Regions from separate parts of the Xanthobacter versatilis genome, predicted to be linked through region 3. Evidence: predicted binding sites of a transcription regulator. Region 3 holds the regulator's gene; each other region holds the start of a gene.
The links. Region 3 encodes LexA, which represses DNA repair genes until DNA is damaged. Its sites were predicted from a motif close to TGTTCNNNNTGTGTTCNG; they were not measured.
Positions count from the first base shown of each region.

Region 1 (10,610 bases), on a different contig from region 3:
GGCGGGCTCCACCGCCGTGCTCACGAGCTTGGCCACCAGCAGGGACGTATCGTCGGCGGCGGGACCCTCTTCCACGTCACTCACCGGATATTTCGCCTGTTCCAGCAGCTCGATGAGCTTCTCGCGCAGGTCGGGGATGGCGTCGGTGTCCACCGTCACGCGGACCTCGTAGCTCACTTCCGAACGACGCTCGTCCAGCGGGATGCGGTCGATGAAGTTGGCCACCGGGCGCAGCAGGGTGTTGCCGGCGATGATGATGAAGGTCAGCAGCATGGCCTCGGCCAGCATGTCCGCCCCGGTGAAGCAGCCCACCGCCGCCGAGCACCACAGGGTGGCGGCGGTGTTGAGGCCGCGCACGTTGAGGCCTTCCTTCATGATGACGCCGGCGCCGAGGAAGCCGACGCCGGTGACCACGTTGGCCACCACGCGCATGGCCTCCTGATTGCCGGCGATGCGCGCGGCAAGGTCCACGAAGGCGGCGGCGCCCACCGCCACCAGCACGTTGGTGCGCAGGCCGGCGGTGCGCTGGCGGTACTGCCGCTCCGCGCCGATGAGCGTGCCGAGCACGAAGGCGGCGCCAAGGCTCAGGACGGAATCAAGGAACGACCACAATTCGAAGGTCTTAAGGAAGCTCACGCGGGTCCCCATGCTGGGCTGGTTCCGGGCGTCTTCTTCCTCGCGTCCCGGCGGCGGGCGGGCAAGGGAAAAAGCCAGCCGGAGACGTTTTCACAGTCTCGCGCGCCGGATTGTCGCGGCTCGATGGAACTGCTACAAACCGCCCATGCATCATGCCTGTGCGCCTCTTTCGATCCTGAGCCGGGTGGCCCTTTGCGCCGCCGGGCCGTTCGCGCGCACGACCATGGAGTTTGCGGCGGTGCCGGATCATGTCCGCCTGCCGGGTCGCTTCTTCGGCCGCTTCACCACGGCGGCCTCGGCCCAGCTTCGCGGCTGACGCGCATTCAAGTCTCGTTGTCGAGACAGCCCGCATTCCAGATACCGGCCCGGCCGCCCATCGCGCGCGCCGGCCTCTCCTCAGGACAGGACGTAAGACGTAGCCATGACCGCACCCGCGAACGGCCCCCGCACCCTCTATGACAAGATCTTCGACGACCACGTGGTGGCGCGGCAGGAGGACGGCACCTGCCTCCTCTACATCGACCGCCACCTGGTCCATGAGGTGACCAGCCCCCAGGCCTTCGAGGGCCTGCGCATGACCGGGCGCACCGTGCGCGCGCCGCACAAGACGCTGGCTGTGGTGGACCACAACGTCCCCACCACCGACCGCACCCTGCCGAACCCGGACCCGGAGAGCGTCGCGCAGATCGCCGCGCTCGCGGAGAATACCCGCGAGTTCGGCGTCGAATATTATGACGGCTTCGACAAGCGCCAGGGCGTGGTCCATGTGGTGGGCCCCGAGCAGGGCTTCACCCTGCCCGGCACCACCATCGTCTGCGGCGACAGCCACACCTCCACCCACGGCGCCTTCGGGGCGCTCGCCCATGGCATCGGCACGTCCGAGGTGGAGCATGTGCTCGCCACCCAGACGCTGATCCAGAAGAAGGCGAAGAACATGCGCGTCACCGTCTCCGGGCCGCTGCCCGAGGGCGTCGGCGCCAAGGACGTGGTGCTCGCCATCATCGGCACCATCGGCACCGCCGGCGGCACCGGCTATGTCATCGAATATGCGGGCGACGCCATCACCTCCCTGTCCATGGAAGGGCGGATGACGGTGTGCAACATGTCCATCGAGGGCGGCGCCCGCGCCGGCCTCGTGGCCCCTGACGAGAAGGCCTTCGCCTATCTGAAGGACCGGCCCAAGTCGCCCAAGGGCGCCGACTGGGATGCCGCGCTGCGCTTCTGGCAGACCCTGCGCACCGACGCGGGTGCCCATTTCGATGCCGAGATCCAGCTCGACGGCGCCAACCTGCCGCCCATCGTCTCCTGGGGCACCAGCCCCGAGGACGTGATCTCGGTGGAGGGCCTCGTGCCTGATCCGGCCCTCATCTCCGACGAGGGCAAGCGTGCCGCCAAGATCCGCGCGCTGGGCTATATGGGCCTCACCGCCGGCACCAAGATCACCGACATCACGCTCGACCGCGTGTTCATCGGCTCGTGCACCAATGGCCGCATCGAGGATCTGCGGCAGGCCGCCGCCATCGTCGCCGGCCACACGGTGAATGCGAACGTGAACGCCATGGTGGTGCCGGGCTCGGGCCTCGTGAAGGAGCAGGCCGAGGCGGAAGGCCTCGACAAGATCTTCCTCGCCGCCGGCTTCGAGTGGCGCGAGCCGGGCTGCTCCATGTGCCTTGCCATGAACGCCGACCGCCTCGCTCCGGAAGAGCGCTGCGCCTCCACCTCGAACCGCAATTTCGAGGGCCGTCAGGGCTTCAAGGGCCGCACCCACCTGGTGTCGCCCGCCATGGCTGCGGCTGCGGCCATCGCCGGCCACTTCGTGGATGTGCGCCACTGGCCCAAGGCGGCGTGAAAGTGATGGCCTGAGGGTTTTCTCAGCCTGTTGATACGGAACGGCCGGGCTCTCGCCCGGCCGTTTTCGTTTGGGGCGCGCTCACCCCACCCAGTCGAGGCCGATGTCGAGGATGGGGGCGCTGTGGGTCAGCCAGCCCACGGAGATGAGGTCCACGCCCGCCGCCGCGATGGCCGGCGCGGTATCTCGGTTCACCCGGCCGGAGGCCTCGGTGAGCATGCGCCCGCCCACCATACGCACGGCCTCGGTGAGTGTCTCAGGCGTCATGTTGTCGAGCAGCACCGCGTCGGCGCCGATGGTGAGCAGCTCTTCCAGCTGGGCGAGGGTGTCCACCTCCACCTCCACCTTCACCATGTGGCCGGCCCGCGCCCGCACCCGGCTCACCGCCTCGCGCACCGAGCCGGCGATGGCCACATGGTTGTCCTTGATGAGCACCGCATCATCGAGGCCGAAGCGATGGTTGGCGCCGCCGCCGGCGCGCACCGCGTATTTCTCCAGCGATCGCAGCCCCGGCGTGGTCTTGCGGGTGCAGACGATCTGCGCCTTGTGGCCGGCGATGGCGGCAACCAGCCCCGCTGTTGCGGTGGCGATGCCGGAGAGCCGGCAGGCCAGATTCAGCCCGGTGCGCTCGCCGGTAAGCAGAGCGCGGGACGAGCCCTCCACCTGTGCCAGCACCGTGCCGGGCTCAACGGCGGTGCCGTCCGTCACGCGCGGGGTGAAGCGCACGGCGCCATCCAGCAGGCGGAAGGCGAGGCGGGCGCAATCGAGGCCTGCCACCACGCCAGGCTGGCGCGCGGCGAGCACGAGGCGGCTCTCATGGCCGGGGGGCACCACTGCGTCGGTGGTGATGTCGCCGGCCCGGCCGAGATCCTCCAGCAGCGCGGCGCGCACGATGGGCTCCACCATCAGCTCGGGGAGCGGGTCGAGGGGCATGGAACGATCCGTCAGCTGGATGAGGCGAGGGCGAAGGCCGGCGCGGCGTGGCGGCGGGCCTCGGCCAGGGTGCGCTCAAGGGTGGTGCGGGAGCGCCGGGCCACGGCGGCGGGCGCGGGGAAATCCGTGCGCGCATGCGCGCCCCGGCTTTCTTCACGGGCCAGCGCCGACACGGCCATCATGAGCCCTACCCGGGCGGGGGCGCAGGCCGGCCCCGCGCCCTCTGCCAGCGGCAGCAGGCGGGCGATGGCGGTGGCAAGGCCGGCGGCATCGCGGGTGACGCCGAGATGGCGCGAGACGATGGGGCGGACTGAGGTCGCGTCCGGCGCCGCCGGCAAATGAACGGCTATTCGGCGGGCGGGGGCGCGGGCCGGCGTTCCGGCCACGCTCAGGGCCGCCGCGCGGCCGCAGACCACCGCCTCCAGAAGCGAATTGCTGGCGAGCCGGTTGGCGCCGTGGAGGCCGGTGGCCGCCACCTCGCCCGCGGCCCACAGGCCGGGAACGGAGCTGCGGCCGTCCGCATCCACGCCGATGCCGCCCATGTGGTAGTGCGCCGCCGGGCGGATCGGCACGAGGTCGGTGGCCGGATCGATGCCCGCCGCCCGGCAGCCGGCGGCGACCGAGGGAAAGCGTGTGGCAAAGCGCGCGCCGAGGCTGGCACGGGCATCGAGGAACACCTCGCGCCCCGCAACCAGCTCCTGCCACACGGCGCGGGCGACCACGTCGCGCGGGGCGAGCTCGGCGCCCGGCACGGCTTCCAGCACGCGGCGGCCGGCGCGATCCACGATGAGGGCGCCTTCGCCGCGCACCGCCTCGCTGATGAGGGAGAGCGGGCGGGCCGAGGTGGCGAGCGCGGTGGGGTGGAACTGCACGAATTCGAGGTCCGCCAGCTCCGCCCCGGCCTCGGCGGCCAGCGCGAGGCCCATGCCGAAGGAGGAGGCGGGATTGGTGGTGTGCTCGAACAGGGCGCCCACGCCCCCCGTCGCCAGGATGAGGCGGCGGGTGCGCAGCACGGCGCCGCCGTCGCGGCCGGCCACCAACAGGCCGGCCACCGCGCCATCCTCCATCAGGATGCGCCGGGCTTCGGCCTCCACCACGGTGATGGACGGGCAGGCGCGGGCGGCGATGGTGAGGGCCTGCACCAGCGCGCGGCCGGTGGCGTCGCCGTCCGCATGGACGATGCGGCGCCGGCTGTGGGCGGCCTCAAGGCCGAGGGCGAGGCTGCCGTCGGCGGCCCGGTCGAAGGCGACGCCGAGACGTTCCAGCTCCGCCACGGCGGCAGGGCCATCGGCGAGGATGCGGCGGGCGACCTCGGGATCGCACAGGCCGTCGCCGGCCATCAGCGTGTCGGCGAGGTGGAGGTCGGCGTCGTCGTCGGTGCCGACGCTGGCGGCCATGCCGCCCTGGGCCAGCGGGCTGGAGCCGTCCGCGCCGAGGGGGGCGCGGGTGACCAGCACCACCGGCTCGGGCGCGAGGAAGAGGGCGGCGGCAAGCCCGGCGATGCCACCGCCGACGATGACGGGGCGGCCCTCCAGCCGCTCGAAGCCGGTCACAGCGCCAGCATCCGCTCCACCGAGGCGCGGGCGCGATCCGCCACGTCCGCCGCGATGGTCACTTCGTGCAAATTGCCTTCCAGCGCCTTGCGGATGTTGGCAAGGGTGATCTTCTTCATGTGCGGGCAGAGATTGCAGGGTCGCACGAAGTCGATGTCCGGATAGTTCACGGCGACATTGTCGCTCATGGAGCATTCGGTGAGCAGCACCACGCGGGGCGGGCGCTTCTGCCCCACATAATCGCTCATGGCGGCGGTGGAGCCGGCGAAATCGGCCTCCGCCACCACGTCCGGCGGGCATTCCGGGTGCACCAGAACGGTGACGCCGGGATTGGCGATGCGCAGCTCGCGCACGTCCTGCGCGGTGAAGCGCTCGTGCACCTCGCACTGGCCGGCCCAGGAGATGATCTCGATGCCGGTCTCGGCCGCCACGTTCTTGGCCAGATACTGGTCGGGCAGCATGATCACCTTCGGCACGCCGAAGCTTCTCACGATGCGCGCCGCATTGCCCGAGGTGCAGCACACGTCCACCTCCGCCTTTACGGCGGCCGAGGTGTTCACATAGGCGATGACCGGCAGGCCGGGGTAGGCCTGCCGCATGAGGCGCACGTCCTGCGCCGTGATGGAATCGGCCAGCGAGCAGCCGGCGCCCTGGTCCGGGATCAGCACGGTCTTGCTGGGATTGAGCAGCTTGGCGGTCTCCGCCATGAAATAGACGCCGGCGAGCACGATCACGTCCGCATCCACCCGCATGGCCTCGCGGGCCAGCGCCAGGCTGTCGCCCACGATGTCGGCGACGCAGTGGAAGATTTCCGGCGTCTGGTAATTGTGCGCCAGGATCACCGCGTTGCGCTCGCGCTTCAGGCGCAGGATGGCTTCGGCATCTTCGGCGAAGAAGGCCCAGTCGGCGGGCGGCACCACCCGCCGGACCCGCTCATAGAGCGCGGTGGTGCGGGCGAAGGCCTCCGAGAGGGCATTTCCCGCAAGGGGGCCCCCGGCGAGGCTGGTTTCGGCGAGGGCAGGCTGGGCAAGTGCGACCATTGTCTATACTCAGTTTGAGCATATGTCTGGCATATGCTTATACTGAGCATAAGCACTGTCAAGTGGGCGCGAGGGGCAATTTGGTCCCGGCCAGCGCCCGCTCCTCCACCACGGCGTGGCGGAAGCGGAAGAGTTTTGCTGGCCGTCCAAGGCTTTCGGAGGCTGTGCCGCCGGTTTCTTCCACCAGTTCCTGTTGTTCCATGAGCCGGCGAAAATTCTGCTTGTGCAGGGTGCGGCCAGCAATGGCTTCCACGCAGCGTTGCAGCTGCAGCAGGGTGAAGGTGGGCGGCATCAGCTCGAACACCACCGGGCGATACTTGATCTTGGCCCTGAGCCGGGCGATGCCGGTGGCGAGGATGCGCCGGTGGTCGGCGATCATGGGGCGGCCGGCGCCGCCCGCCTCGTTCTTGCCCTCGCGGCGCAGGCGCTCGGCGACGATGCCGGCCTCGTACAGCATCTCGTAACGCTGGAGGGTCAGTTCCTCGTTCCAGCGCGCCCCATCGAGGGCGAAAGTGGCCGCCGCCCGCAGCCGCCGCTCGCTGCGCATGCCGACGGTGGGCGCATCCTCCGCCCAGGCGGCAAGCGCAGGCGCCAGCACCTTGGCGATCACCGGAGGCGGGCCGGCGCGGTGATCCTCCCACGGGAAGTATTCATACCAGCTGTGCCAGCCGGTCTCGGCCGCGTCATGCTCCCGGGTCAGACCCAGGTAGGAGATGGAGATGGTGCGCGGTGCCGTGTCCGCGTCGGCGCGGTCCTTGTCGGCGAAGGTGTAGAGCTGCTCCACATAGCCGAGCGGATGGTGGGTCTGCTGCTCCACCCAGTCGCGCAGGCCCTGCTGGAGCGAGCGGTGGGCCAGTTCGAATGGGCCGGAGGGCAGGGCGCTGCCCTTCGTCACCGTCATCACCCGCGGCTCGCCGGCGGTCACCGCCGCGAGCACGGCGATGAGATCCACGACAACGGATCGGCTGGCGCGCTGGGAACCCGGCATGATGCTCACGGCAGGGGGGAAAGCCTCGCGGAATAGCGATGCCATCCGCTGCGCCCCCGATAGCACGCCGACCGCGCGGGACGGAAGCGCGGCAAAAGCAGGGGGAGGGGCTAAGCAGCCCTCCCCTCGGGCTTTTGTGCGCAGCATGACGTTGAGGATGCGGCGGCGCCTTGAGGTGACAGAGCGCCGTCGCCCTCCGGCTTGACCGGACGGCCCATGGCCCGGCCTGGAAAACGCGGCGGGGATTTGCAGAGCGCCAGATGGACCCTCCGGTCAAGCCGGAGGGCGACCGGGGTGGGGAAGAGCCGTCCCCTCCTCCCCAACCCTCCCTCACAAGCGGGACAGGGACTCAGCGGCTCAGGTCCCGCCAGCGCCCCCGTAAATCGCGGAGGCGTAGAGGCTTTGGTCCCGTCCGTCCCGCGATCAGCCCCGCGCGGGGCTGCAACTGCTCACAGCCAGGGCTGTTCGGCGCCCTTGGCGGTCTCGTAGGCGGCGATGGCGGGGGCCTTCTCCAGGGTCAGGCCGATGTCATCCAGCCCCTCGATGAGGCAGCGCTTGCGGAACGGGTCGATCTCGAACTTCACCACGCCGCCGTCCGGGCCGCGGATCTCCTGCGCCGGCAGGTCGATGGTGAGGGTGGCGTTGGCGCCGCGATCGGCGTCGTCGAACAGCTTGTCCAGGTCCTCCTTGGAGACGACCACGGGCAGGATGCCGTTCTTGAAGCAGTTGTTGTAGAAGATGTCGGCGAACGAGGTGGAGATCACGCAGCGGATGCCGAAGTCGAGCAGCGCCCAGGGCGCGTGCTCACGCGACGAGCCGCAGCCGAAATTGTCGCCGGCCACCAGGATCTTGGCATTCTTGTAGGCGCTCTGGTTGAGCACGAAGTCGGGATTGTCCGAGCCGTCGTCCTTGTACCGCATCTCCGAGAACAGGCCGGTGCCGAGGCCCGTGCGCTTGATGGTCTTGAGGTACTGCTTGGGGATGATCATGTCGGTATCGACATTGACCAGCTTCAGCGGGGCGGCGACGCCCTCGAGGACGGTGAACTTCTCCATGGGACCTTGAGCCTCGGCTTGTCTTTAGGCTTCCTGCCTGAGGCCCCTCCATAACAGGCGCATCCGCCCTTGCCCAGTCAAGAAGACCGGCGCGCGAAGGCCCGCGCGCCGGTTTGGGCCGCTCCCGCCGCTCAGGGCGCGACGCGTTCCGGCAGCATGCGCTTCAGCACGTCGTCCTTGAGCAGCACGTGGTGGACCACAGCGGCCGCCGCGTGCAGGAACGCGAGGATGACGAGGCCGTTGGCCAGCCATTCATGCACCTCCTGCACCTGCCGGGCCATGGGGCGGTCCGGAGCGATGGGCGAGGGGATGGTGAACAGCGAGAAGAAGCTGACCTCGTTGCCGCGCAGGAAGGCGAGATAGATGCCCACGAACGGGGTCGCGATCAGAAGCAGGTAGAGCAGCCCGTGCACGATGTGCGAGGCGATGGCCACCGGCCGGCTGATCTGCGCCGACGCTGGCGGCGTGGGCCCGAAGATCCGCACCGGGATGCGCACCGCCACCAGGGCGATGAGGAGGAGGCCCACCGAGATGTGGGTCCACCAGATGAGCTCCCGCGCCGGCGTGCCGCGCGCGAAGAAACCCTCCAAATAGGTGATGCCGAACACCACGATGATGCTCAGAACGGTGAGCCAGTGGATAGCGCGCAACGGCGCCCCATAGCGCGACAGTTTGGGATCGACGGCCACATGAGCCTCCTTATTTTGATTCATTCTAAAAAATCGGCGACGGGCCGGTCCAGCGCTAAGGCGCGGCTTTCCCTGCGGTCAATTGGCCCGGTCCTCGATGGCCTCCATGTCGTCGTCGGAGAGGCCGAAGTGATGGCCGATCTCGTGCACCAGCACGTGGGTGACCACGTCGCCGAGGGTTTCCTCGTGCTCGGCCCAGTAATCGAGGATGGGGCGGCGATAGAGGAACACCATGTTGGGCATCTGCCCGGTGTGGGCCACCGCGTCCGCCTGGGCGCGGCCGATGCCCTGGAACAGGCCGAGCAGGTCGAACGGCGTCTCGGCCTCCATCTCGTCCAGCACCTCGTCGGTGGGAAAGTCCTCGATGCGGATGACGAGGCCCTCGCACAGCGCGCGAAAGGACTCGGGCAGGCGGGCGAAGGCGTCGCGGGCCAGGTCCTCGAACGCGGCGACGCCGGGGGCCTCGAGATCGCGCCACATCTTCAGCGCCCCGCTCTCGCCCGCGCTCTTCTGCGACATGCCTGTACCTCCTTCGGCGGAACCCTTGCTGCTGCGATGCAACATCATGCGGGCCAAAGGTCAATCGTCCTGACCCTCCCCCGGGCGCAATCGTCACGCAGCCGTGACTTTCCTGAACACTTTCTGAACGGGAGCATCAAAGGGGGTTCAGACAGACTTGGTTAAGGAACTCTTAATCGACCTGCATCGTTAGCCCTGTAGACGACGATTTTGGAGAATGGCCATGGTTCGGAAGCTTGCTGTCACCGGCGCTCTGGTGACCATCCTTGGAATTGCTGCGTTTTTTGCCCCTCACGAGGCCAATGCCGCCACGGTCGGCATGCTCGGCGGCGTGATGTTCTGATATCCGGGCTGGACGGCGAGCTTTTTGCGCGCCGTCTGATCACGTGATTGTGATGGAAATGGAGACCGTTCAAAGTTGCCCGTTTCCGAAGTGCAACAGCTGAGTTGGCGCCTTCGCAGTTGCGAAATCGGCCGCCAGACCTTTCGCCACGCGCCTTGAGTGTGTCGCGGGAGCGATGTTGTGCGCCCTGTTTCCGGATACCCACCGCCGATCCGCGACCAAGCCGGATGCGGTAAGACCCGCCTGATCTGACCTGATCAACCCATGGCGGCGCGGATGAGTTCCTCCTCCGCCTCCGCGAGCAGCGCATCGCTTGCCTCGCCCCCCACGCTCTCCTGACCGATCTCCAGCAGCACCGGCACCGCCAGCGGCGACACCCGCTCCAGCGGCATGTGCACGATGCGTCCCTTGATGCGCGCCAGCATCTGCGCGAGCCGCTTCACGTCCAGCAGGCCGGTGGCGGCATCCGCCCGGGCGGCGCGCAGTAGAAGATGGTCCGGCTCGTGCCGGCGCAGCACGTCGTAGATCAGGTCGGTGGAGACGGTGACCTGCCGCGATGTCTTCTCCTTTCCCGGAAACCGCCGCTCGATCAGCCCGGCGATCACCGCGCAATAGCGGAAGGTGCGCTTCATGAGGGCGCTTTCCGCCAGCCACGCCTCAAGGTCGTCGCCCAGCATGTCCTCGTCGAACAGGTCCGCCAGCGCGAGCCGGCCCCCCGCGATGGCGGCGCCCATGTCGCCGGCTGCGTAGACCGCGAGGGCATAGTCGTTGGCGACGAAGCCCAGCGGCTTCAGCCGCGCCCGCTCCAGCCGGCGCGTCAGCAGCATGCCGAGGGTCTGGTGGGCGAGGCGGCCCTCGAACGGGTAGGTGACAAGATAATAACGCCCGCCTTGCACGAAGCTTTCCACCAGCAGGTCGTCGCGGCCCGGCAGGCGCGAGCGCAGGCGTTGCAGTTCCAGCCACTCGCGCACCTGCTTCGGCAGCGCGGCCCAGCGCTCGGGCGCG
Region 1 is NZ_JBAFVB010000001.1:280,805-291,414, forward strand. It holds gene V5F66_RS01170 (MgtC/SapB family protein) at 1-636, opposite strand, end outside; gene V5F66_RS01175 (hypothetical protein) at 647-952, shown strand; gene leuC (3-isopropylmalate dehydratase large subunit) at 1,058-2,485, shown strand; gene nadC (carboxylating nicotinate-nucleotide diphosphorylase) at 2,567-3,418, opposite strand; gene V5F66_RS01190 (L-aspartate oxidase) at 3,430-4,971, opposite strand; gene nadA (quinolinate synthase NadA) at 4,968-6,011, opposite strand; gene V5F66_RS01200 (NUDIX hydrolase) at 6,070-6,999, opposite strand; gene leuD (3-isopropylmalate dehydratase small subunit) at 7,449-8,054, opposite strand; gene V5F66_RS01210 (cytochrome b) at 8,186-8,743, opposite strand; gene V5F66_RS01215 (metallopeptidase family protein) at 8,822-9,262, opposite strand; gene V5F66_RS01220 (ligase-associated DNA damage response DEXH box helicase) at 9,863-10,610, opposite strand, start outside.
Region 1: a site for LexA is predicted at 9,375-9,392, ahead of V5F66_RS01215 (metallopeptidase family protein). Genes of this name have one in related genera too.

Region 2 (10,610 bases), 570 kb from region 3:
CGTCGAGATGGTCTCCCGCGCCGGGCCGTTCGGCGCCGGCAATGCCGAGCCGGTGTTCGCCTTTCCCGGCCATCGCATCAGCTATGTGGAGAGCTTTGGCGCCGGCCATGTGCGGGCGCGCATCTCATCCCCGGACGGCACCACCCTGAAGGCCACCGCCTTCCGCTGCGCCGAGGAGCCGCTCGGCCGCGCCCTGCTGGCCGCGCGCGGGCGGCCCCTGCACGTGGCCGGCAGCCTGGAGCTGGACACCTGGCAGGGCGAGACCCGCGTCGCCCTGCGCATCCGCGACGTGGCCGAGCCCGGCTGAGGCGCGGCCGGCCCGGCAGTCCTTGGCGTGCGGCTGACGGGTTGAGCCAACCGATCGAGATAACAGAGGCTTCTTCCGTGAAGGGACTGCTCACGATCCTGCTCTGCTTCAATGCCGGCTTCGTGGATGCGGCCGGCTTCGTCGCCCTCGGCGGGCTGTTCGCCGCCCATGTCACCGGCAATATCGTGGTCATCGCCGCGGCCGTGGCCCATGGCGATATGCCGTCGCTGGCCAAGATCATCGCCATGCCCGTGTTCGCCGTGGTGGTGATCGCTTCGCGGCTGTTCAGCCAATCCATGGCAGCGCGCGGCCGGGACGATTTCCGCATGCTGATGGCGGTGAAGCTGGTGCTGCTCGCCCATGCTGGGCTTGTGGCGGTTCAATCGGGACCCTTCCCCGATCCGGACACCGCGGCCGCCACCATGATGGCGATGACACTTGTCAGCGCCATGGCGTTGCAGAACGCGCTCCACCGCACCCACCTCACCGACACGCCGCCCTCGACCGTCATGACCGGCACGCTCACGCAGATCCTGTTGGATCTCACCAGTCTCTGGCGGCCGGCGGTGGGCACCGATGTGGCGCAGAACCGCGCCCGCCTCGCGCGCATGAGCACGAATCTGGGCGCATTCGCCTTGGGCTGCGGCACCGCCGGCCTGCTCTATCTGACGGTGGGCATGTGGTGCATGCTGCTGCCGCCGCTGGTCGCCGCGGCGGAGATCTTCACCCTGGGGCCGGACCAAAGCCCGGTGCGGGCCGGCTGAGGGCCCGCCCCCTCAGCGTTCCTCGGACACCCGCAGCGCGGCGCGGCCGGTGATCTTGCGCTTGCGCGGGGCCGGTGCGGCGGCTTGATCCTTCAAAGGTTCGTCCTTCGCCGCCGCATCCTTGCCCGCAGGCGCCTTCTTCGAGGCCGCCTTCTTCGCCGGCTTCTCGGGCGGGGCGGCGGGCTGGCGGCTGCCATCGGCGAGGGCGAGCAGGGCCTTGATGCGATCCCCCGGCTGGGCCAGCGCCGGCCCGTGGGGATCGGCGCGGGTGAGCAGCCCCTTGGTCTTGGGCGCCGGCACGCCGTCCAGCGCCTCCGCAAAGGCCGCGGGACCGAGCAAGGTGCGGATCTGCCGGACCTCATCCAGCGTGGTGCCGTCGGCGATCAGCTGGGCGCGCACGATTTCGTTCACCGCCTTGCGCGCGGCATGTCCGGCGGCGGGAAACAGCGCAGCCTTGCCGCCGATGGCCCCGAGCAGCCGGAAAAAATCGGTTTCCTCACCCATCGAGCCGTCTCCGTGTCTCGGTCACGAGGTCGCGCACCTGACCCAGCGCCCGGTTCCATTTCTGCTCGAATGTGGGCGCATAGGGAAAGTTTTCCGGATCCATGGCCCGTTCGATGGAGGCCTGGTTGTCCACCTCCAGATCGAACATCTCGAACACCGCGTCGGGCTCTTCCGCTTCGTTGCGCAGGCTGGCGAGGGTCTCGCGATGCTGGATCTTGTTGCCGTTCACCCGGCTAGCCAGCACCACCGGCCGCCTCTTGGGCTGCGGCAACGCGGAGCGGGTGACATGGGCATTCTCCCACACCGACGCGCGGAAGGCATCAAAGCCGAGGGTGGAAAGATAATCGGGGATGGTGGGCACCACCACCATGTCGGCAAGGCGGATGGCCACCTCGGTGAAGGCGGAGATGCCGGGCGCGCAATCGAACAGCACATAATCGTAGCGCGCCTTGAGCAGGACCAGCGCCTCCTCAAGCACCTTCAGCGACTGGCCCTCCAGCGAGCGGATGCCGTAATTCTTCTCGGTGAGGCGCAGCACGATCTCCCGCTCCAGAAGGCGCAGGCGGGGGCTGGCCACCACCATGTCGATGGCCAACGGCTCGCCGGCCTTCATGACGTGGGAGATGTCGCGCGCCAGATAGTCGGTGATGGGGGTGCGGTCGCCATAGAGCAGGCGGTCGGCGAGGAAGGATGTCACCGACCGGCGCTGTTCCAGGATTGCCTTCAGCTGGTCGTCCGGGGCGAAGCAATAGGAGGCGTTGGCCTGGGCGTCGAGGTCGAGCACCACAACCCTGTGCCCGGCCTCGGCCAGCCCTTCCGCCAGCATGACCACCGTGGTGGTCTTGCCGACGCCCCCCTTCATGTTGGCAACGGCGATCACTCGCCCGTCAGCATTCGCCATCGGTGCCCCACCCCCGCCCGTTTGTGCGACGCAACATAACGGGGGAGAGGTGCCCGCTCAATACAACCAGATCAATACAATCCGGTCAGATAGTAGAAGCCGATGACGAAAAATACCGCCGCCGTCTTGATGAGGGTGATGGCGAAGATGTCGCCGTAGGACTGGCGGTGCGACAGGCCGGTCACCGCCAACAGGGTGATGACAGCGCCGTTGTGCGGCAGGGTGTCCATGCCGCCGGAGGCCATGGAGGCCACGCGATGCATCACCTCCAGCGGAATGCCGTGGGCGTTCGCCTGGGCGATGAACTGGTCCGCCATGGCCGCGAGCGCGATGGACAGGCCGCCCGACGCCGAGCCGGTGATGCCGGCTAGCGTCGTCACCGTGATCGCCTCGTTGACCAGCGGGTTGGGGATGGCGCTGAGGGCGGACTTGATGACGAGGAAGCCGGGCAGCGCCGCGATCACCGCGCCGAAGCCGTATTCCGTCGCCGTGTTCAGGCTGGCGAGCAGCGCGCCGGCGACGGCATCCTTGGAGCCGCCGGCGAACTTGCCGGCAATCGCCTTGAAGCCGAACACCACCACCGTGAGGATACCCAGCAGCAGCGCCGCCTGCACCGACCAGATGGCCGCCCAGGTGCTGGTGGGCACGGTGACCGCCGCCGCGCCGTCCACCAGGGTGGCGCTCGCGGTGGTGCCGAACCAACCGGGGATGTAGCGGGCGAAGATGAGATTGGCGATGCCCACCACCACCAGCGGCAGCAGCGCGAGGAAGGGCGACACCAGCGGGACGGTCTCGTCCACCACCACCTCGTTGATGTGGCCCTCGCCGTAGCCCTCGCCCTTCTTCTGGGCCTGGCGGCGGCGGAACTCCAGGTAGCTGATGCCGACCACCAGCATGAAGAGGGAGCCCACGATGCCGAGGATGGGCGCGGCATAGGCGGTGGTGTGGAAGAAGGTGGTGGGGATGATGTTCTGGATCTGCGGGGTGCCGGGCAGCGTGTCCATGGTGAAGGAGAAGGCGCCGAGCGCCACCACCGCCGGCAGCAGCCGCTTGGGAATGCCCACCTGGCGGAACATCTCAGCGCCGAACGGATAGACCGCGAACACCACCACGAACAGCGATACGCCGCCATAGGTGAGCAGCGCGCCCACCAGCACGATGGACAGCACGGCCCGTGCCGGCCCCAGGAGCTTCACGATAGAGGAGACGATGGAGCGCGAGAAACCCGACAGCTCGATGAGCTTGCCGAACACCGCGCCCAGCAGAAACACCGGGAAGTAGAGCTTGATGAAGCCCACCATCTTTTCCATGAACAGGCCGGAAAAGATGACGGGCACCGCCGACGGGTCGGTCAGCAGGACGGCGCCGATGGCCGCCACCGGCGCGAACAGGATGACGCTGAAGCCGCGATAGGCCACCAGCATCAGGAAGCCGAGCGCGGCAAGGCAAATGAGGAAGCTCATGGGATATCCGACAATGAAAGGGAATCGCGATGGGATGATAGGGAAGCTAACCTGTCCCAACACATCTGGCGACTAGACTTGAGTTTGCATCGCCCACAGCGGAGAGGCGGCCCCGATCAAGAGCAGCAAAGCAACAAGATGCTATGACAAAACGCACGCGTGGCCTGCCGGCGACCGTCGGCCGGGAACTATCCGGACAGAATTGACGCTGCGGCATGCCGGTGCGACCACGCAGCAATGGCACGGGACACGGGCAACAACCTGAGCGCTTCGCACATCACGCTCCGCGGACGGCCCATTATCTTTTGGAAACACCACTATTGGCTTGGCGCACCCGCGCAGCAGCGCGCCGGGGTCCGCACCGGGAGTGACACCGCGCCAGATGGCCGGTGACGAACCCTTGCCGGGCGAAGGAAGAGGCCGCGTTCGGCGGCCTCCCCACTCAGGGCATGAGGGCGATCTGGTCGAGGCCCAGGGTCTCGGGGAAGCCGAGCACCAGGTTCATGTTCTGCACCGCCTGGCCGGAGGCGCCCTTCACCAGGTTGTCCAGGGTCGAGACCAGGATGGCCCGGCTGGGGTTGCGGTCCGCCGCCACGCCCAGGAACACCATGTTGGAGCCGCGCACATGGCGCGACTGGGGCACCTGCCCGAACGGCAGAACATGGACGAAGGGTTCGCCCTTGTAATAATCGGCGAGGATGGAATGCAGGTCCTCGGCCCGCACCCCGGTGGTGCGCACGAAGATGGTGGCGTAGATGCCCCGGTTCATGGGCGCCAGCACCGGCACGAACATGGGGGCCACGGGACGGCCCGCCGCCTTGGAGAATTCCTGGTCCAGCTCGCCCATGTGCCGGTGACCGGTGACGGCGTAGGCATGGATGCCTTCCGACACCTCGGAGAACAGCATGGCCTCCTTGGCGGAGCGGCCGGCACCCGACATGCCGGTCTTGGAATCCACCACGATGCTTTCCGGCTCGATGGCGCCGGCTTCCAGCAGCGGCACGATGGGCAAAATGGCAGTGGAGGAGTGGCAGCCGGGATTGGCCACCAGCCGCGCCTTGCGGATGTCGTCGCGATAGATCTCCACGAGGCCGAACACCGCCTCCTGCTGCAGCTCCAGCGCCTGGTGGGGGTGGCCGTACCACTGCTCGTAGGCGCCGGGGTCCTTCAGGCGGAAGTCGGCGGAGAGGTCCACCACCTTCACGTTGGGCGCGGCGTCGAACACCTTCTTGATCACCAGCTGGGTGGTGGCGTGGGGCAGCGCGCAGAACACGAGGTCCACGGCCGTGAAGTCGACCTCGTCGATGGTCACGAGTTTCGGCAACGCGAACGGGGCGAACTGGGGGAAGACCTCGGCCATGGTCTGGCCGGCCTTGCGGTCGGCTGTGAGGGCCACCAGCTCCACACGGGGATGGCGCAGCAGCAGGCGCACCAGCTCGGACCCGGTGTAGCCCGAGGCGCCGAGAACTGCGATCCTTGCCTTTGCGTCCGCCATCTTCATCTCCTCACGCACGCCACCACCGCTCCCGAGAAGGGAACGGCGAGGTGGGGCGACGGTCTGTACACCCATCGTTTATCAGGGAAAAGACAGCGCGCCTCCGCCCGGGCCTGCGATCTGACGGCGCGCGTTGTCGTTTCCGTTCTGTTCCCATCGGCGCCGGCCTCTGCCATGCTGTGAACAGCGATGCCTTCTCCCTGCGCGCGATTCGCGCAGGATCGGCCCTTCTGCTATCGAGCGCCCATGTCCCAATCCGACGATCTTTTCGGCTCCACCCCGCGTCCGAAGCCCGCCGGCAAGCCGGCCAAGGCGGCAGCTGCCGCCGTGCCGGCCATGGATGCCGACTACACCGCCGCGCACATCGAGGTGCTCGAAGGACTGGAACCGGTACGTCGCCGGCCCGGCATGTATATCGGCGGCACCGATTCGAAGGCGCTGCACCACCTCTTCGCCGAGGTGATCGACAATTGCATGGACGAGGCAGTGGCCGGGCACGCCACCTTCATCGAGGTGCAGATGGCGGCGGACGGCTATCTCACCGTCTCCGACAACGGGCGCGGCATTCCGGTGGAGGAACACCCCAAGTTCCCCGGCAAGTCGGCCCTCGAAGTGATCATGACCACCCTGCACGCCGGCGGAAAGTTCGACAGCAAGGTCTACGAGACGTCCGGCGGCCTCCACGGCGTCGGCATCTCGGTGGTGAACGCGCTGTCCGACGACCTCGAGGTGGAGGTGACGCGCAACCAGACCCTCTACCGCCAGAGCTTCTCCAAGGGCGTGCCCCAGGGCAAGCTGAAGGAAGTCGGCCGCATCACCAACCGGCGCGGCACCCGTGTGCGCTTCCATCCGGACCCCGAGATCTTCGGCCCCTCCGCCCGCTTCGAGCCGGCCCGGGTGTTCCGCATGGCCCGCTCCAAGGCCTATCTGTTCGGCGGCGTGGAAATCCGCTGGTCCTGCGACCCCGAGCTGCTGAAGGGCATCGAGGGGGTTCCGGAGAAGACCAGCTTCCGCTTCCCCGGCGGCCTGCGCGACTATCTCGCCGCCGACCTCGAAGGCCAAACCCTGGTGCATTCGGACATCTTCTCCGGCCGTATCCAGAAGCCGGGCGGCCATGGCTCGGTGGAATGGGCGGTGGCATGGGTGGCGGACGCGGACGGCTCCATCTCCTCCTACTGCAACACCATCCCCACCCCCGACGGCGGCACCCATGAGAACGGCCTGCGGGCCGTGCTGCTGAAGGGGCTGAAGGATCATGCCGAGCGCTCCGGCCAGGGCAAGCGCGGCTCGGTCATCACCGGCGACGATGTCACCACCGGCTGCGCCGCCATGCTCTCCGTGTTCGTGCGCGAGCCGGAATTCCAGGGCCAGACCAAGGACCGCCTCGCCACTGCCGAGGCCGCCCGCATCGTGGAACAGGGCCTGCGCGACCCGTTCGACCACTGGCTCGCCGCCAATCCGGTGCAGGCCAGCCGGCTGCTCGAGCACGTCATCGACCGCGCCGAGGAGCGCCTGCGCCGCAAGCAGGAAAAGGAAGTCTCTCGCAAGACCGCCGTGCGCAAGCTGCGCCTGCCCGGCAAGCTGGCCGACTGCTCCAACACCGAGGCGGCCGGCTCCGAGATCTTCATCGTGGAGGGCGACTCGGCCGGCGGCTCGGCCAAGCAGGCACGCGACCGCAAGACCCAGGCCGTGCTGCCCCTGCGCGGCAAGATCCTGAACGTCGCCAGCGCCACACGGGACAAGCTCGCCCAGAACCAGCAGCTCGCCGACCTCGGCCAGGCGCTGGGCTGCGGCATGCTCTCCCATTATCGCGACGCGGACCTGCGGTACGAGAAGGTCATCATCATGACCGACGCCGACGTGGACGGCGCGCACATCGCCTCGCTGCTGGTCACCTTCTTCTTCCGGCAGATGCCGAAGCTGATCGAGGACGGCCACCTCTTCCTCGCCGTGCCGCCGCTCTACCGCATCACCCAGGGCGCCAAGACGCTCTATGCGCGGGACGACGCCCACAAGGAAAAGCTGCTGAAGAAGGAATTCACCGGCAAGGGCAAGGTGGAGGTGGGCCGCTTCAAGGGTCTCGGCGAGATGATGCCGGCTCAGCTGAAGGAAACCACCATGGATCCGCGCACGCGCACGCTCCAGCGCGTCACCATCGAGGATGCCGAGCAGGCGGCCACCACGGACCTCGTGGAACGCCTCATGGGCAATAAGCCCGAGGCGCGCTTCGCCTTCATCTCCGAGCGCGCCGCCTTCGCCGGCGAGGCCTTGCTCGACATCTGACCCCCATAGCCCTTGAGCGTGCCTCATGGACCTCAGGTTATGGGCTATAGGTAAGCCGCGCGGCACTTGAACCCCTTACCAAGGCGAGCGCTCGCCTTAGCCGGTCGTCACCTTGGCCTTGCGCGGCGGCAGCAGGCTGGCGGGCACGGCGAGGATCAGCATGCCCAGCCCCGCCACCGCGAACACGGGCGCTGCTCCCAAAAGTCCCGCCGCATGGGCCAGGACGATGGCCCCCAAGGCCTGCCCCACGAAGAAGGCGGAGGCGAACAGCGACACCGCCGATCCCCGCGCCTCCGCCGACAGCTCCGTGGCAAGGATCTGCAGCACGTTGTGGATCATGTAGAAGGCAAAGCCCGCGGCGGCGAACACAGCAATCACCACCGCAAGGCTCGGCCCGACAGCCGCCCCCATGAGCAGCACGCCTACACTGGCCGCGCCCACCCCCACCATGCCGGCAAGGCCCAGGTGGCGCACCAGGACCGGCACGGCGAAGGTATAGAAGGCGCCGCCGATGGCGAAGGCGCCCAGCATCAGGCCGGCCTCCACCGCATCGCCGAGGCCGTGCTCCACCATCAGCGGCGCCGCCAGCGGGAACACCCCGAAGGTGAGCGCCCCTTCCACCGCCACCACCGCATACACCTTCAGCGACAAGGGGTTTTTCAGCACCGTGCCGTAGCGGGCGAGGGCCGCGCGGAACGACAGGGGCTGGCGCGCCCGCTCTTCGCTGATGCCGACCAGGGCGGCCAGGGCCGCGCTCGCCGCCACCGCGAACGCGCACCAGAACACCGGCCGCCAGCCGGCATATTCGGCGATGAAGCCCGCCGCCGCCGAACCCACCAGCTGGCCCAGCACCAGGGCCAGCAGCACCCGGCTGAGCGCCACCGGCCTTTGATCGTACGGCACACGATCGCCCACGGTCGCCAGCACCACGGGGATGATGCCCCCCGCGAACGCCCCCGACGCCACCCGGGCGGCCAGCAGCTCCCGGTGGCCGGGAACCAGCGCCGAGACCGCGAGCCCCACCGCCAGCATGGCGAGGTTGAAGCGGATCAGCCGCACCTTGCCCACCGCATCGCCGATGGGGCCGAACAAGAGCTGCATGGTGGCGTAAGGCAGGGTGAAGGCGCTTGCGAGCAGCGCCACCTCCTGCAGCGTCACCTTCAGGTCGGCGGCGAGGATGTTGAGCATCGGATCGACGGCGCGCATGGAAAATGCGCTCGCGAAGGCCGCGAGGCCGAGGACGAGAAGAAAGGGCATCAGATCCGCCGGATGAGGAGGGTCATCCCTGCGGCGGGGTGCCCCGGCGGTCAAGTCGCAAGACGTGTCCCGCGCGCATGGCACGGTCCACATGCATTCCGACAGCGCATGCCGCTGGCGGTATGGATGTTCAATCGAGCGTTTCGCGGGCGTGATTTCCAACTGATCCGTGAATCAGGCCGGAAAACATTGACACGGCGCACAATTTTCTTATGTTGCTATGCGTCGTCCGAGATATGTCGAATCTAGCGCGCCGACCGACGACCCCTCGTCTGAGCCCGTACGGCACGGGACGTTCGATCAGCGGCGCGCCGCCGCATCCAAAAGATGCAATGTCATTTTCCGAACTCGGCCTGAGCGAAAAGGTCCTCGCGGCAGTCGCTGACACCGGCTATACGCAGCCGACGCCCATCCAGGCCCAGGCCATCCCCCATGTGCTGGCGCGCCGAGATGTGCTCGGCCTCGCGCAGACAGGCACCGGCAAGACTGCCGCCTTCACCCTTCCCATGCTGACGCTGCTTGAGCACGGACGGGCCCGCGCCCGCATGCCTCGCACCCTCATCCTGGAGCCGACCCGCGAGCTCGCGGCGCAGGTGGAAGAGAACTTCACCCGCTACGGCAAGAACCACAAACTGAACGTCGCCCTGCTGATCGGCGGCGTGTCCTTCGGCGACCAGGATTCCAAGCTGCTCCGCGGCGTGGACGTGCTCATCGCCACCCCCGGCCGCCTGCTCGACCATGTGGAGCGCGGCCGACTGCTCCTGTCCGGCATCGAGGTGCTCGTCATCGACGAGGCCGACCGCATGCTGGACATGGGCTTCATCCCGGACATCGAGCGCGTCTGCAAGCTCGTGCCCTTCACCCGCCAGACCCTGTTCTTCTCGGCCACCATGCCGCCGGAGATCCAGCGCCTGGTGTCGCAGTTCCTGTCCAATCCGGTGCGGGTGGAAGTGTCGAAGCCGGCCTCCACCGCCGCCACGGTCACCCACATGCTGGTCGCCTCCGGACGGGAGGACTACGACAAGCGCGAGGTGCTGCGCGAGCTCATCCGCAATTGCGACGGGCTGCAGAACGGCATCATCTTCTGCAACCGCAAGCGCGACGTGGCGGTGCTGCACCGCTCGCTGCAGAAGCACGGCTTCAACGCCGTTGCGCTCCATGGCGACATGGACCAGCACGCTCGCATCAAGGCCCTCGACCAGTTCCGCTCCGGCGAGGCCACCCTTCTGGTGGCATCCGACGTGGCGGCCCGCGGGCTCGACATCCCGGCTGTGAGCCACGTCTTCAACTATGACGTGCCCCACCACTCGGAAGACTATGTGCATCGCGTGGGCCGCACCGGCCGCGCCGGCCGCGCCGGTACGGCCTATACGCTGGTCACCCACACCGACGCCAAGTCGGTGACGGCCATCGAAAAGCTGATCGGCAACGCCGTGCCCTGGCACGGCGCCCCCCTCGGCGATGCCCCGCCCGCGTCCGAGCGGCGGGAGCGCCGCGAGGATGGCGGCCGGCTGCGCGGCAAGCGCCGCGTGGAGAAGGAGCCCCGCGAGGCCCGTCCCGAGCGCGAGCCCCGTGCGGAGCGGGAGCCCCGTGCGGAGCGCGAACCCCGTCCCGAGCGGGAGCCGCGTGCCGACCG
Region 2 is NZ_JBAFVB010000002.1:773,309-783,918, forward strand. It holds gene recJ (single-stranded-DNA-specific exonuclease RecJ) at 1-307, shown strand, start outside; gene V5F66_RS07155 (YoaK family protein) at 385-1,071, shown strand; gene V5F66_RS07160 (hypothetical protein) at 1,084-1,575, opposite strand; gene V5F66_RS07165 (ParA family protein) at 1,568-2,476, opposite strand; gene V5F66_RS07170 (GntP family permease) at 2,548-3,939, opposite strand; gene argC (N-acetyl-gamma-glutamyl-phosphate reductase) at 4,382-5,434, opposite strand; gene parE (DNA topoisomerase IV subunit B) at 5,681-7,717, shown strand; gene V5F66_RS07185 (MFS transporter) at 7,814-8,974, opposite strand; gene V5F66_RS07190 (DEAD/DEAH box helicase) at 9,307-10,610, shown strand, end outside.
Region 2: a site for LexA is predicted at 5,572-5,589, ahead of parE (DNA topoisomerase IV subunit B). Genes of this name have one in related genera too.

Region 3 (10,610 bases):
GAGGAGGCCATAGGCCTCGTGACGGCCGGGGTATCGGCCCTGGGTGTCGAGCAGGTGCCCGTGGCGCTGGCAGATGGACGCGTGCTGGCGCAGGACCTGCCCGCCCGCCGCACCCAGCCGCCCGCCGACATGTCGGCCATGGACGGCTATGCGGTGCGCGGGAGCGACATCGCACAGACCCCTGCCCGCCTCACCGTGATCGGCGAATCGGCGGCCGGCCGGCCATTCGCGGGCGCCGTGGGGCCGGGCCAGGCGGTGCGCATCTTCACCGGCGCAGTGGTGCCGGAGGGCGCCGACACGGTGGTGATTCAGGAGAACACCAGCCGCGACGGCGATACCCTCACCACCACGGCCCCCACCGCCGCCCTGCGCAACGTGCGCAAGAAGGGCTGCGATTTCACCGCGGGCACGCCGGGCCTGTTGGCCGGGCGGCGGCTGACCGGCCGCGACGTGATGCTTGCCGCCGCTATGGATCATGCGGTCCTGCCGGTGGCGCGGCGCCCGCGCGTGGCGGTGCTGCAGACTGGCGACGAACTGGTGCTGCCCGGCACCGGCACCGGTCAGGACAGCGAGATCGTCGTTTCCAACGCCTTCGGCCTCGCCACCCTCGCCCGCCGCGCCGGCGCGGAGGTGACGGACCTCGGGCTGGTGCGGGATGACCTTGCCGCCATCCGTGCCGTGGTGGCGCAGGCGCTTTCGGGCGACTTCGATCTCGTCATCTCCTCCGGTGGCGCCTCGGTGGGCGACCATGATCTGATGGCGCCGGCGCTGCGCGCCGAGGGGGTGGAGCTGTTCGTGCACAAGATCGCCCTGCGCCCGGGCAAGCCGCTGATGTTCGGTGGCAAGGACGGCGTGCGGGTGCTCGGCCTGCCGGGCAATCCGGTCTCGTCCCACGTCTGCGCCATGGTATTTCTGGTGCCGTTGCTGCGCGCGCTTCAGGGCGACGCCATGCCTGGTCCCCTGACGGCGCCGGCGCGCCTCGCGGTGGACATCCCGGCCAACGACGTGCGCCGTGATTTCATGCGCGCCCGCATGGACCGCCACCCCGACGGAACGGTGCATGTGACGCCTTGCGCCTCCCAGGACAGCGCCATGCTGAGCGTTCTGGCCGCCGCCGACTGCCTGCTCATCCGCCCGCCCTTCGCGCCTGCCGCCACGGCCGGAGACCCTTGCGAGATCATTCCCTTCGATGATTGAGCGGTCTTAACCCTGCCTTCACCCCTTGCGGAACACAAAAGGAACAGATAGAAACCGTTCATGATTTGTTTCGCGGCGCACAGGCTGGCGCCAGCAGGGGGCGAGAGATGCTGACGCGCAAGCAATATGACCTGCTTCGCTTCATTCATGAGCGGCTGAAGGAGACCGGCGTGCCCCCCTCCTTCGACGAGATGAAGGAGGCGCTGGACCTGCGGTCCAAGTCCGGCATCCATCGCCTGATCACGGCACTGGAGGAGCGCGGTTTCATCCGCCGGCTGCCCAACCGGGCGCGCGCCCTCGAGGTGGTGCGCCTGCCGGACAGCGTCGCCCCCGGCCTCGCCACGCCCCGCTCCGCCAGTCGCGGCTTCTCTCCCTCGGTGATCGAAGGCAGCCTCGGCAAGGTGCGTCCGGCTGCGGATGATGACGAAGGCGCAGGCCAGGTGGTCACCGTTCCGGTTATGGGCCGGATTGCGGCGGGCTCGCCCATCTCCGCCATCCAGACCCGCAGCCACACCCTCAACATTCCGCCTGAGATGCTGGGCAGCGGCGAGCATTTCGCCCTGGAGGTGCGCGGCGACAGCATGATCGAGGCCGGCATCCTCGACGGTGACACGGTTCTCATCCGCAAGTGCGATACGGCGGACACCGGCGACATCATCGTGGCGCTCGTGGACGACGAGGAAGCCACGCTGAAGCGCCTGCGCAAGAAGGGCGCCTCCATCGCCCTCGAAGCCGCCAATCCCGCCTACGAGACACGCATCTTCGGGCCCGACCGGGTGCGCATCCAGGGCCGCCTCATCGGCCTCATGCGCCGCTATTGATTTTCGCTTCCTCCCCGGTGGGGAGGCCGCGACGGGGTGAGGGGCGTGGCGGTCACCATGCTCAACGGGACCGGCTCCTCTGGAGCGACGCTTCTCACCCCAGCTTTTTGAGCCGTCGATGCTTTTGGCCGCTTCACTCCGATGCGGCGTCGGCTTCCGGATCGTCCGTCGCCGGGCGCTGCGGGGCGGGCTCAGGTGGCAGGGGCGGCATCCAGGGGCGCTGGACGTTGGGCTTGCGGGTCGGCTCGATCTGCCAGTTCCCGCCGCTTGCCCCCTCGCTGCTTATTCCCTTACGGAAGTGATAGGCCAAAGTGCCGGTGCGCTGCAGCGTTTCAGGCGTCACCACCTGGGCCGGGCAGCGCCGGGGCGGCACATCCCGTGTGACGACGATGCGCGATTCCAGGCAGTCTGCCTCCAGGCTTTCCGCCCGCCGCGATACGGCGATGGTGCCGCCGCCCGGCAAGGGAGCGGTGCAGCCGAGGGGATCGCAGGTGAACAGCGCGGCAAGCCCTTCGGCACCCGCCTTTCGCATGTCACCCTCCCGCGTCATCCACTGCTCCACCACCAGCCGCTGGCTGCGCGCGCCGAGCACCGAGAGCCGCCCGTCGGGCCCGCGCACGGCCACCGTCTGGGCATCGGGTGCGATGAGAATGTCCGGGCGCGGCGGCGCGCCGGACATGAGCAGGGCGAGGGCGAACGGCACGATCGCGACGGCCGTGAGCCATCCGCGCAGCAGGCAAAGCGCCGTCAGGCCCAGGCTGAACAGCGCGAGCGTCGGCGGTCCGACCGGATCGACCCTGCCGTCGGCCCCTGGCAGCACCGCGATGGCGTCCGAGACCGCCACCATGATCTCGATGCCTTTGCCCATCACCGGCCAGGCCAGATGATCGAATCCGAACGGCATCAGCAGCACGCCCAGCAGGCCGAAGGGCATCACCATGAACGACACTGCCGGCATGGCGGCGAGATTGGCGAGCAGGCCATAGGGCGCCACGCGCTGGAAGTGGAAGATGCCGTAGGGCGCCGTCGCCAGCCCCGCCACCAGGGAGGTCAGCGCCGTCCCGCCCACCAAAACCGCGAGCCAGATGGCGGCCTGCCCGACCCATCCGTCGGGTCGCGGCAGGGCGCGCATGGGCCGCAGGCGCTCATAGGCGGCAACGAGGGCGAGGGTGGCGGCGAACGACATTTGCGTGCCGGGATCGAGCGCCGCCTCGGGGGTGAAGGCGAGCACGCAGACCCCGGCCACGCCCACGGTGCGCAGGGTCAGCGCCGGCCGGCCCACCAGCACGCCGCTCAATACCAGCGCCGTCATCACGAACGAGCGCTGCGCCGGAACGTCATTGCCGGACAGCACCAGATAGGCGGCGCTGCCGGTGAGGGCAACGACGGCCGCCAGCGACTTGATGGGGAAGCCCAGCGCCAGCGCCGGCACCAGAGCGAGGCCGCCGCGCATGAACGCGAACAGCGTGCCCGCGACCAGCGCCATGTGCAGGCCAGAGATGGACAGGATGTGCGTGAGCCCGGACACGCGCATGCTCTCTTCCACCTCCGGCGCGATCGCGGAACGGTCGCCCGCTACCAGCGCCACGGCGATTTCCGCCGGCGTGCCGGACAGCGAGGCCCGGATGCGGCGGGACAGGCTGTCGCGCACGGCCTCCACCGCCATGGCGAGGCGTACCGGCAGGGGTGGTTCCGCTGGCTCCGCGAGCTTGGGCCGCCCCAGGCCGTAGCCCACGCCGCCGATGCCCGCGAACCAGGGGTTCCGGCCGAAATCATGGGAGCTGGGCATGGCCGGCCCGAGCGGCGGCAGCAACTGGGAGAGCTGGGTGACATGGGTGCCCACCGGCGGCGCCCAGCCCTTGCGCAGGGTGAGGCGGACGAGGCGCGGAACCTTGTCCAGTCCCTTCACCGGCCTGGCGTCGAGACGCAGCAGGATGCGATCTCCCTTTGGGCGATGCTCCACCCGCTCCACGAAGCCCGACAGCCGCACCGGCCCCTTGCCCGGCGTGGCGATCTCGTGCGCCACCAGCGCGGTGCGCACGCTCGCGGTGGTGAAGCCCGCTGTTACGGCGGCAAGGGCCACCATCGCGCCGAACGCCACCGGTCGCGCCCGCAGCAGCACCGCGCCCCCGCAAAGAGCGGCCAAAAGCACCCCGGCGACGGCAAGGGACGGCTCCTGCGCCGCCCCGAAGTAGATGAGGATGCCAAGGGTGAATGCCGCCGGAAGCCAGAGGATCAACCGGCCGGAGGCGGCCTCGGCGGCAAGATCCGCGGCGAGGCGGGCGCGCAGGGCGTCCAGCACGCGGGCGAGGCCGGGGGGCATCGCCCGGCGCGCGGCGGTGCGCGCGCCGCCGAGAACGGCGGCCCGTCCGCTGGTCCGCGCCGGACGCTGGTCCTGCTGCGTCATGTCGCCCCAGATGCCCCGCTGCGGGTCGTTCCGATCCGTGGGCGTCCGGCGCCCGGCCCGCCGGACAAGGCGGCCGTGTTCCTTGTGCCCGGCGCCTATGCTACACGGGCGCCTCCCGCGTGCCAGGGTGCGTGCATTCATGCGCGCTCGGACGTGAGGCTCGTGCTGGAGCCCCTGCCCCGGTCGACCCCGCGTACCGCCCGGGTGCTGCCCCGCCCCGTCCACCCCCTGGACCGAGCCTCGTCGAGTTCCCCATGTCGCAGATCGTCACCCGCTTCGCCCCCTCCCCCACCGGCTTCCTGCACATCGGCGGGGCGCGCACGGCCCTTTTCAACTGGCTCTATGCCCGCCACACCGGCGGCAAGATGCTGCTGCGCATCGAGGACACCGACCGCCAGCGCTCCACCAAGGAGGCGATCGCCGCCATCATCGAGGGCCTGGAGTGGCTGGGCATCACCTGGGACGGCGATCCCATCTACCAGTTCGCCCGCGCGGAGCGGCATCGCGCCGCTGTTGAGGAGATGCTGGCCAAGGGCAATGCTTATCGCTGCTACGCCACGCCGCAGGAGCTGGACGAGATGCGCGAACTGGCCCGCAAGGAGGGCCGCCCGCCGCGCTATGACGGCCGCTGGCGCGACCGCGACCCGTCCGAGGCACCCAAGGATCGCGACCCGGTCATCCGCCTGCGCGCGCCGCAGGAGGGGGAGACCGTGATCGACGACATGGTGCAGGGCACCGTGACCTTCCCCAACAAGGATCTCGACGACCTCGTCCTGCTGCGCTCGGACGGCAATCCCACCTACATGCTGGCGGTGGTGGTGGACGACCACGACATGGGCGTCACCCATGTGATCCGGGGCGACGACCACCTGACCAATGCGGCGCGCCAGACCCAGATCTACCGCGCGCTGGGGTGGGAGGTGCCGCGCATGGCCCATATCCCGCTCATCCATGGGCCGGACGGCGCCAAGCTCTCCAAGCGCCATGGCGCGCTGGGGGTAGATGCCTATCGCGACATGGGCTACCTGCCGGCGGCGCTGCGCAACTATCTGGTGCGGCTCGGCTGGAGCCATGGCGACCAGGAAGTCTTCTCGACCGAGGAGATGGTCTCCTTCTTCGACCTCGACAAGGTGGGCCGCTCCGCCGCGCGGTTCGATTTCCAGAAGCTGGAAAGCCTCAACGGCCATTACATGCGCGCCTCCAGCGATGCCGAGCTGCTGTCGGCCATCGACGCGCTGGTGCCCCACCTGCCCGACGCCGAGCACCGCCTCGCCCGCATGACCCCGGAGCGCCGCGCCCAGCTCGCCGCCGCCATGCCGGGGCTGAAGGAGCGCGCCAAGACGCTGGTGGAACTGGTGGACAACGCCGAGTTCATTTTCGTGGAGCGCCCGCTGCCGCTGGACGATAAGGCCGCCGCCCTGCTCTCGCCCGAGGCCCGCGCCCATCTCGCCCGCCTCGTGCCGGCGCTGGAGCAGGTGGAGTGGACCGCCGCGGCCACCGAGGCTGCCGTGCGCGCCTATGCGGAGGCGCAGGGTGTGAAGCTCGGCGCCGTGGCCCAGCCGCTGCGGGCCGCGCTCACCGGCAAGCCGACCTCGCCGCCCATCTTCGATGTGCTCATGGTGCTGGGCCGGGACGAGAGCCTGGCGCGGCTGAAGGACCAGGCGGCTTGAAGGCGCGCCCTCCCGAGCCCGAACGGGTGGAGCTGGACCTCAGGGGGCTGAAATGCCCCCTGCCCGCCCTGCGTACCCGCAAGGCGCTGAAGGCAGCGGCCGCCGGAACGCGCCTCGTGGTCACCTGCACCGATCCCATGGCGGTGATCGACATTCCCCACCTGGCGCAGGAGACCGGCGCCGCGCTGGAAGAGCGCACGGTGGCGGAAGGGCTCCTCACTTTCGTCCTGCGCAAGCCGGGCTGAAGGCCCGGCAACCGCTGACGTTTCCGGGCTGAAGGCCCGGTACCGGCTCAGACCGAGAGCGGCAGGGCCCGTTCCACCAGCCGCACCCAATACGACGCGCCGAACGGAATGGCGGCATCCGCGAAGTCGTATTCCGGATGGTGCAGGTCGGCGGACGGGCCGTTGCCGATGAAGATGTAGGCGCCGGGCTTTTCCTCCAGCATGAAGGCGAAATCCTCCGCCGCCATCAGCGGCGGGGCGGCGGCGTCCACCTCCGACAGGCCGGCCACGTCGGCTGCGACCTCGGCCGCGAACGCGGTCTGCGCCGCGTGGTTGCGGGTGACGGGATAGCCCTGGGAAAAGCTCACCGTCGCCGTGGCGCCGTGGGCCGCCGCCACCCCTTCCGCCACCGCCACGATGCGGGCGCGCAGCACCTCGCGCACATGGGGATCGAGGGCGCGCATGGTACCGGCGAGCCGCGCGCTGGGCGGCAGCACATTGTCCGCCTCCCCCGCATGGAACATGGGAATGGAGATGACCGCGGCGGCCAGCGGATCGAGATTGCGCGATACCACATGCTGAAGGGCGGTGACGATGGCGGCGCCGGTGAGCACCACGTCCACCCCCTGGTTGGGCCGCGCGGCATGGGCGCCGCGGCCGTCCACTAGGATCTCGATGCGGTCGGACGAGGCCATGATGCCGCCCTGCCGCATGGCGAAGCGGCCCACGGGCAGCCCCGGCAGATTGTGCATGCCATAGACCTCGCTCACCGGGAAGCGAGCGAACAGGCCGTCGTCGATCATGGCCTTGGCGCCGGCCCCGCCCTCCTCCGCCGGCTGGAAGATGAGCACGGCGGTGCCGGAGAAGGCGCGGGTTTCCGCGAGGTGGCGCGCCGCTCCGAGCAGCATGGCGGTGTGGCCGTCATGGCCGCAGGCATGCATGACGCCGGGGGCCTGCGAGGCATAGGCGGCGCCCGTCTGCTCGGTGATGGGCAGAGCGTCCATGTCGGCCCGCAGCCCGATCATGGGCCCGTCCCCACGTCCGCGCACGATGCCGACCACGCCGGTGCACCCGAGCCCGGTGATCACCTCGTCGCAGCCGAAGGCACGCAGCTTATCGGCCACTGCGGCGCTGGTGCGGGGCAGCTCGTACATGAGCTCCGGGTGGCGATGGAAATCCTGGCGCCAGGCCGCGATCTCGTCGGCGCCGGAGGCAATATGATTATGGACGGGCATGGCAATTCCAGGAGCAATGAGGGGCCATGGTGGGCACGGGCCGCCTGCCGGTCAATGGGCTTGGGATATGCACAGCCCACGCCACCCCGCGCATCTTTCCCAGGGCGCTGCCGCTGCCGGCCTTGACCCTGCCGTCTTGGCATCCTAACCACAGCGGCGAGTGAGCCCGTAGCTCAGCCGGTAGAGCACGTGACTTTTAATCATGGGGTCTCGGGTTCGAATCCCGACGGGCTCACCAACGAATTTCGTAATAGCAAAAACTTGGACGCGTAAAATCGCGGGGCTGCGAAATGCTGCCCTTTGGCGCACGCGGAGGGCTCCGGGACGGCCGACCTCGGGATGCAGCCCTGTGAGAGCGCAGCCGGAACATTTCGTTTTTCTGGACCGTTGATGCGGTCATGACGACGACCGCTGAGGCCACGCCTCGCCCATCCGATGAAACAACCTTGCCTGTCGAATCCGAACTCGACAGCGTGATCGCGGAGGATGGTCACCCCGTCGAACCGCCCCCGCCCGCGGCCATCGAGCCGGATCCAGCGCTCGCCCCTGAAGAAATAGAGCGCCTGCGCAAATCCTACCTGCTGACCCGCTTCTGGATCAGTGCGCGGGGCTACTGGGGCGCCAAGGGGGATCGCCTGGCGTGGGTATTTACCATCGGACTGCTGCTGCTGATCGTTGCCAATGTCGGCGTCCAGTATGCCATCAACGTCTGGAACAGGTCGATCTTCGACGGCATCGAGAAGCGCGATGCCGCCACCGTGTTCTATCTCACCGCAGTTTTCTTTCCCCTGGCCATCGGCAGTGTGGCGCTGGGCGTGGCGCAGGTCTATGCGCGCATGGGCATGCAGCGGCGCTGGCGCGCCTGGCTGACGAACGCCGTAGTGACGCGCTGGCTCGCTGCCGGCCGCTACTACCAGCTGAACCTCGTGAGCGGCGACCACAAGAACCCCGAATATCGCATCGCCGAGGACCTGCGGGTCGCCACTGAATCGCCGATCGATTTTCTCGCCGGGGTGACCGCCGCCTTCCTGTCGGCGGCGACATTCATCGTAGTGCTATGGACCATCGGCGGCGCGCTGACCCTGAAGCTCGGCGGGGCCGATATCACCATTCCCGGCTTCCTGGTGGTGGCGGCGGTGCTCTATGCGCTGATTGCCTCGGGCTCGATCCTGGTCATCGGTCGGCGCTTCGTCGAGGTGTCCGAGGAGAAGAACCAGGCAGAGGCGGACTATCGCTACATGCTGACCCGCGTGCGCGAGAATGGCGAGAGCATCGCCCTGCTCGGCGGCGAGCATGAGGAACGGGAGGGCATCAACAGCACCTTTTCCGGCGTGCTCCGCCAATGGGCGCGCCTCGCCGGGCAGTATATGCGCACCACGCTGGTGTCGCAGGGCTCCAGCCTGATCGCGCCCGTGGTGCCCCTGCTCCTGTGTGCGCCGAAATATCTCGAAGGCCAGATGTCGCTCGGCGAGGTGATGCAGGCGGCGTCTGCCTTCACCATCGTGCAGACGGCGTTCGGTTGGCTGGTGGATAATTATCCGCGTCTTGCGGACTGGAATGCCTGCGCCCGCCGCATAGCCTCCCTGATGATGTCCCTTGACGGGCTGGAGCGGGCGGAGAGCGGGGACGGCATCGGCCGCATCCGGCGGGGCGAGACGGACGGTGATGCCATGCTGACCCTGCGCGACCTCTCGGTGACCCTCGACGACGGCACCGCGGTGGTGGACCAGACCGAGGTCGTCATCGAGCCGGGCGAGCGGCTGCTGGTGGCCGGCGCCTCGGGTAGCGGCAAGAGCACGCTGGTGCGCGCCATCGCCGGGCTTTGGCCGTGGGGCAGCGGCAGCGTCAATTTCCATCCCGACGCCCGCCTCTTCATGCTCCCGCAGAAGCCGTATGTGCCCTCGGGAACGCTGCGCCGGGCAACCACCTATCCGGGCGCGGCCGAAGACTGGACCCCCGAGGAAATCTGCGACGCCCTGCACAAGGTCGGGCTCGATCACCTGAAGGAGAAGATCGAGGAGGATGTCCCCTGGGACCAGACCCTGTCTGGCGGCGAGAAGCAGCGGCTGGCCTTCGCCCGCCTGCTGCTGCACCGGCCCGACATCATCGTTCTGGACGAGGCCACTTCGGCGCTCGACGACAAGGGTCAGGACAACATGATGGAGCTCGTCACCTCGACGCTTCCCGACGCGACCATCATCAGCGTTGCGCACCGTGCGGAACTCGAGGCCTTCCACAGCCGCAAGATCGTGCTGGAGCGGCGCAAGGGCGGGGCAAAGCTCATCACCGACATCGCCCTCATTCCGCATAAATCAAAGCCCCGGCTCCTGGGGCAATTGTTGGGGCGTCGGACGCGCTCGAAGCCGGCGGGGCCGGAGTGACGCCACTTCTTCTCCCCGACATTTCCGGTCGAGGACCGATGTGCTTTCTGGCCCGAGGTCAACCATGGCGACGGACAAGCTCTCCACCTACAAGGCGAAGCGCGATTTCCAACTGACGCAGGAGCCGAGTGGCAGCGCGACAGCAAGCGCCTCGAACCGCCGCCGCTTCGTCATCCAGAAGCATGACGCCACGCGGTTGCACTACGATCTGCGACTGGAACTCGACGGTGTCTTCAAGTCCTGGGCGGTGACCCGCGGTCCTTCCCTCGACCCCCACGACAAGCGCCTCGCCGTGGAAGTGGAAGATCATCCGCTCGACTATGGCGACTTTGAAGGGACGATCCCCAAGGGCCAATACGGCGGCGGCACGGTCATGCTCTGGGACCGGGGCTACTGGGAGCCGGAAGGCAAGATGAGCCCCGAGCAGGCGCTGGCGCAGGGCGATCTCAAGTTCACCCTCGACGGGGAGCGGCTGCATGGCAGCTTCGTGCTGGTTCGCATGGCCAATGACCGCGACCGGGGCAAGCGCACAAACTGGCTCCTGATCAAGCATCGCGACGAATTCGCGGTCGCGGCGAACGGCGCTGCGATCCTCGACGACAACGACACGTCCGTCGCGTCGGGCCGCACCATGGCGGCCATCGCCACGGGCAAGGGGCGCAAGCCCAGCGCCTT
Region 3 is NZ_JBAFVB010000002.1:199,295-209,904, forward strand. It holds gene V5F66_RS04575 (molybdopterin molybdotransferase MoeA) at 1-1,197, shown strand, start outside; gene lexA (transcriptional repressor LexA) at 1,305-2,018, shown strand; gene V5F66_RS04585 (ComEC/Rec2 family competence protein) at 2,152-4,425, opposite strand; gene gltX (glutamate--tRNA ligase) at 4,680-6,095, shown strand; gene V5F66_RS04595 (sulfurtransferase TusA family protein) at 6,092-6,340, shown strand; gene V5F66_RS04600 (M20 aminoacylase family protein) at 6,388-7,554, opposite strand; tRNA gene V5F66_RS04605 (tRNA-Lys) at 7,717-7,792, shown strand; gene V5F66_RS04610 (ABC transporter ATP-binding protein/permease) at 7,953-9,935, shown strand; gene ligD (DNA ligase D) at 10,000-10,610, shown strand, end outside.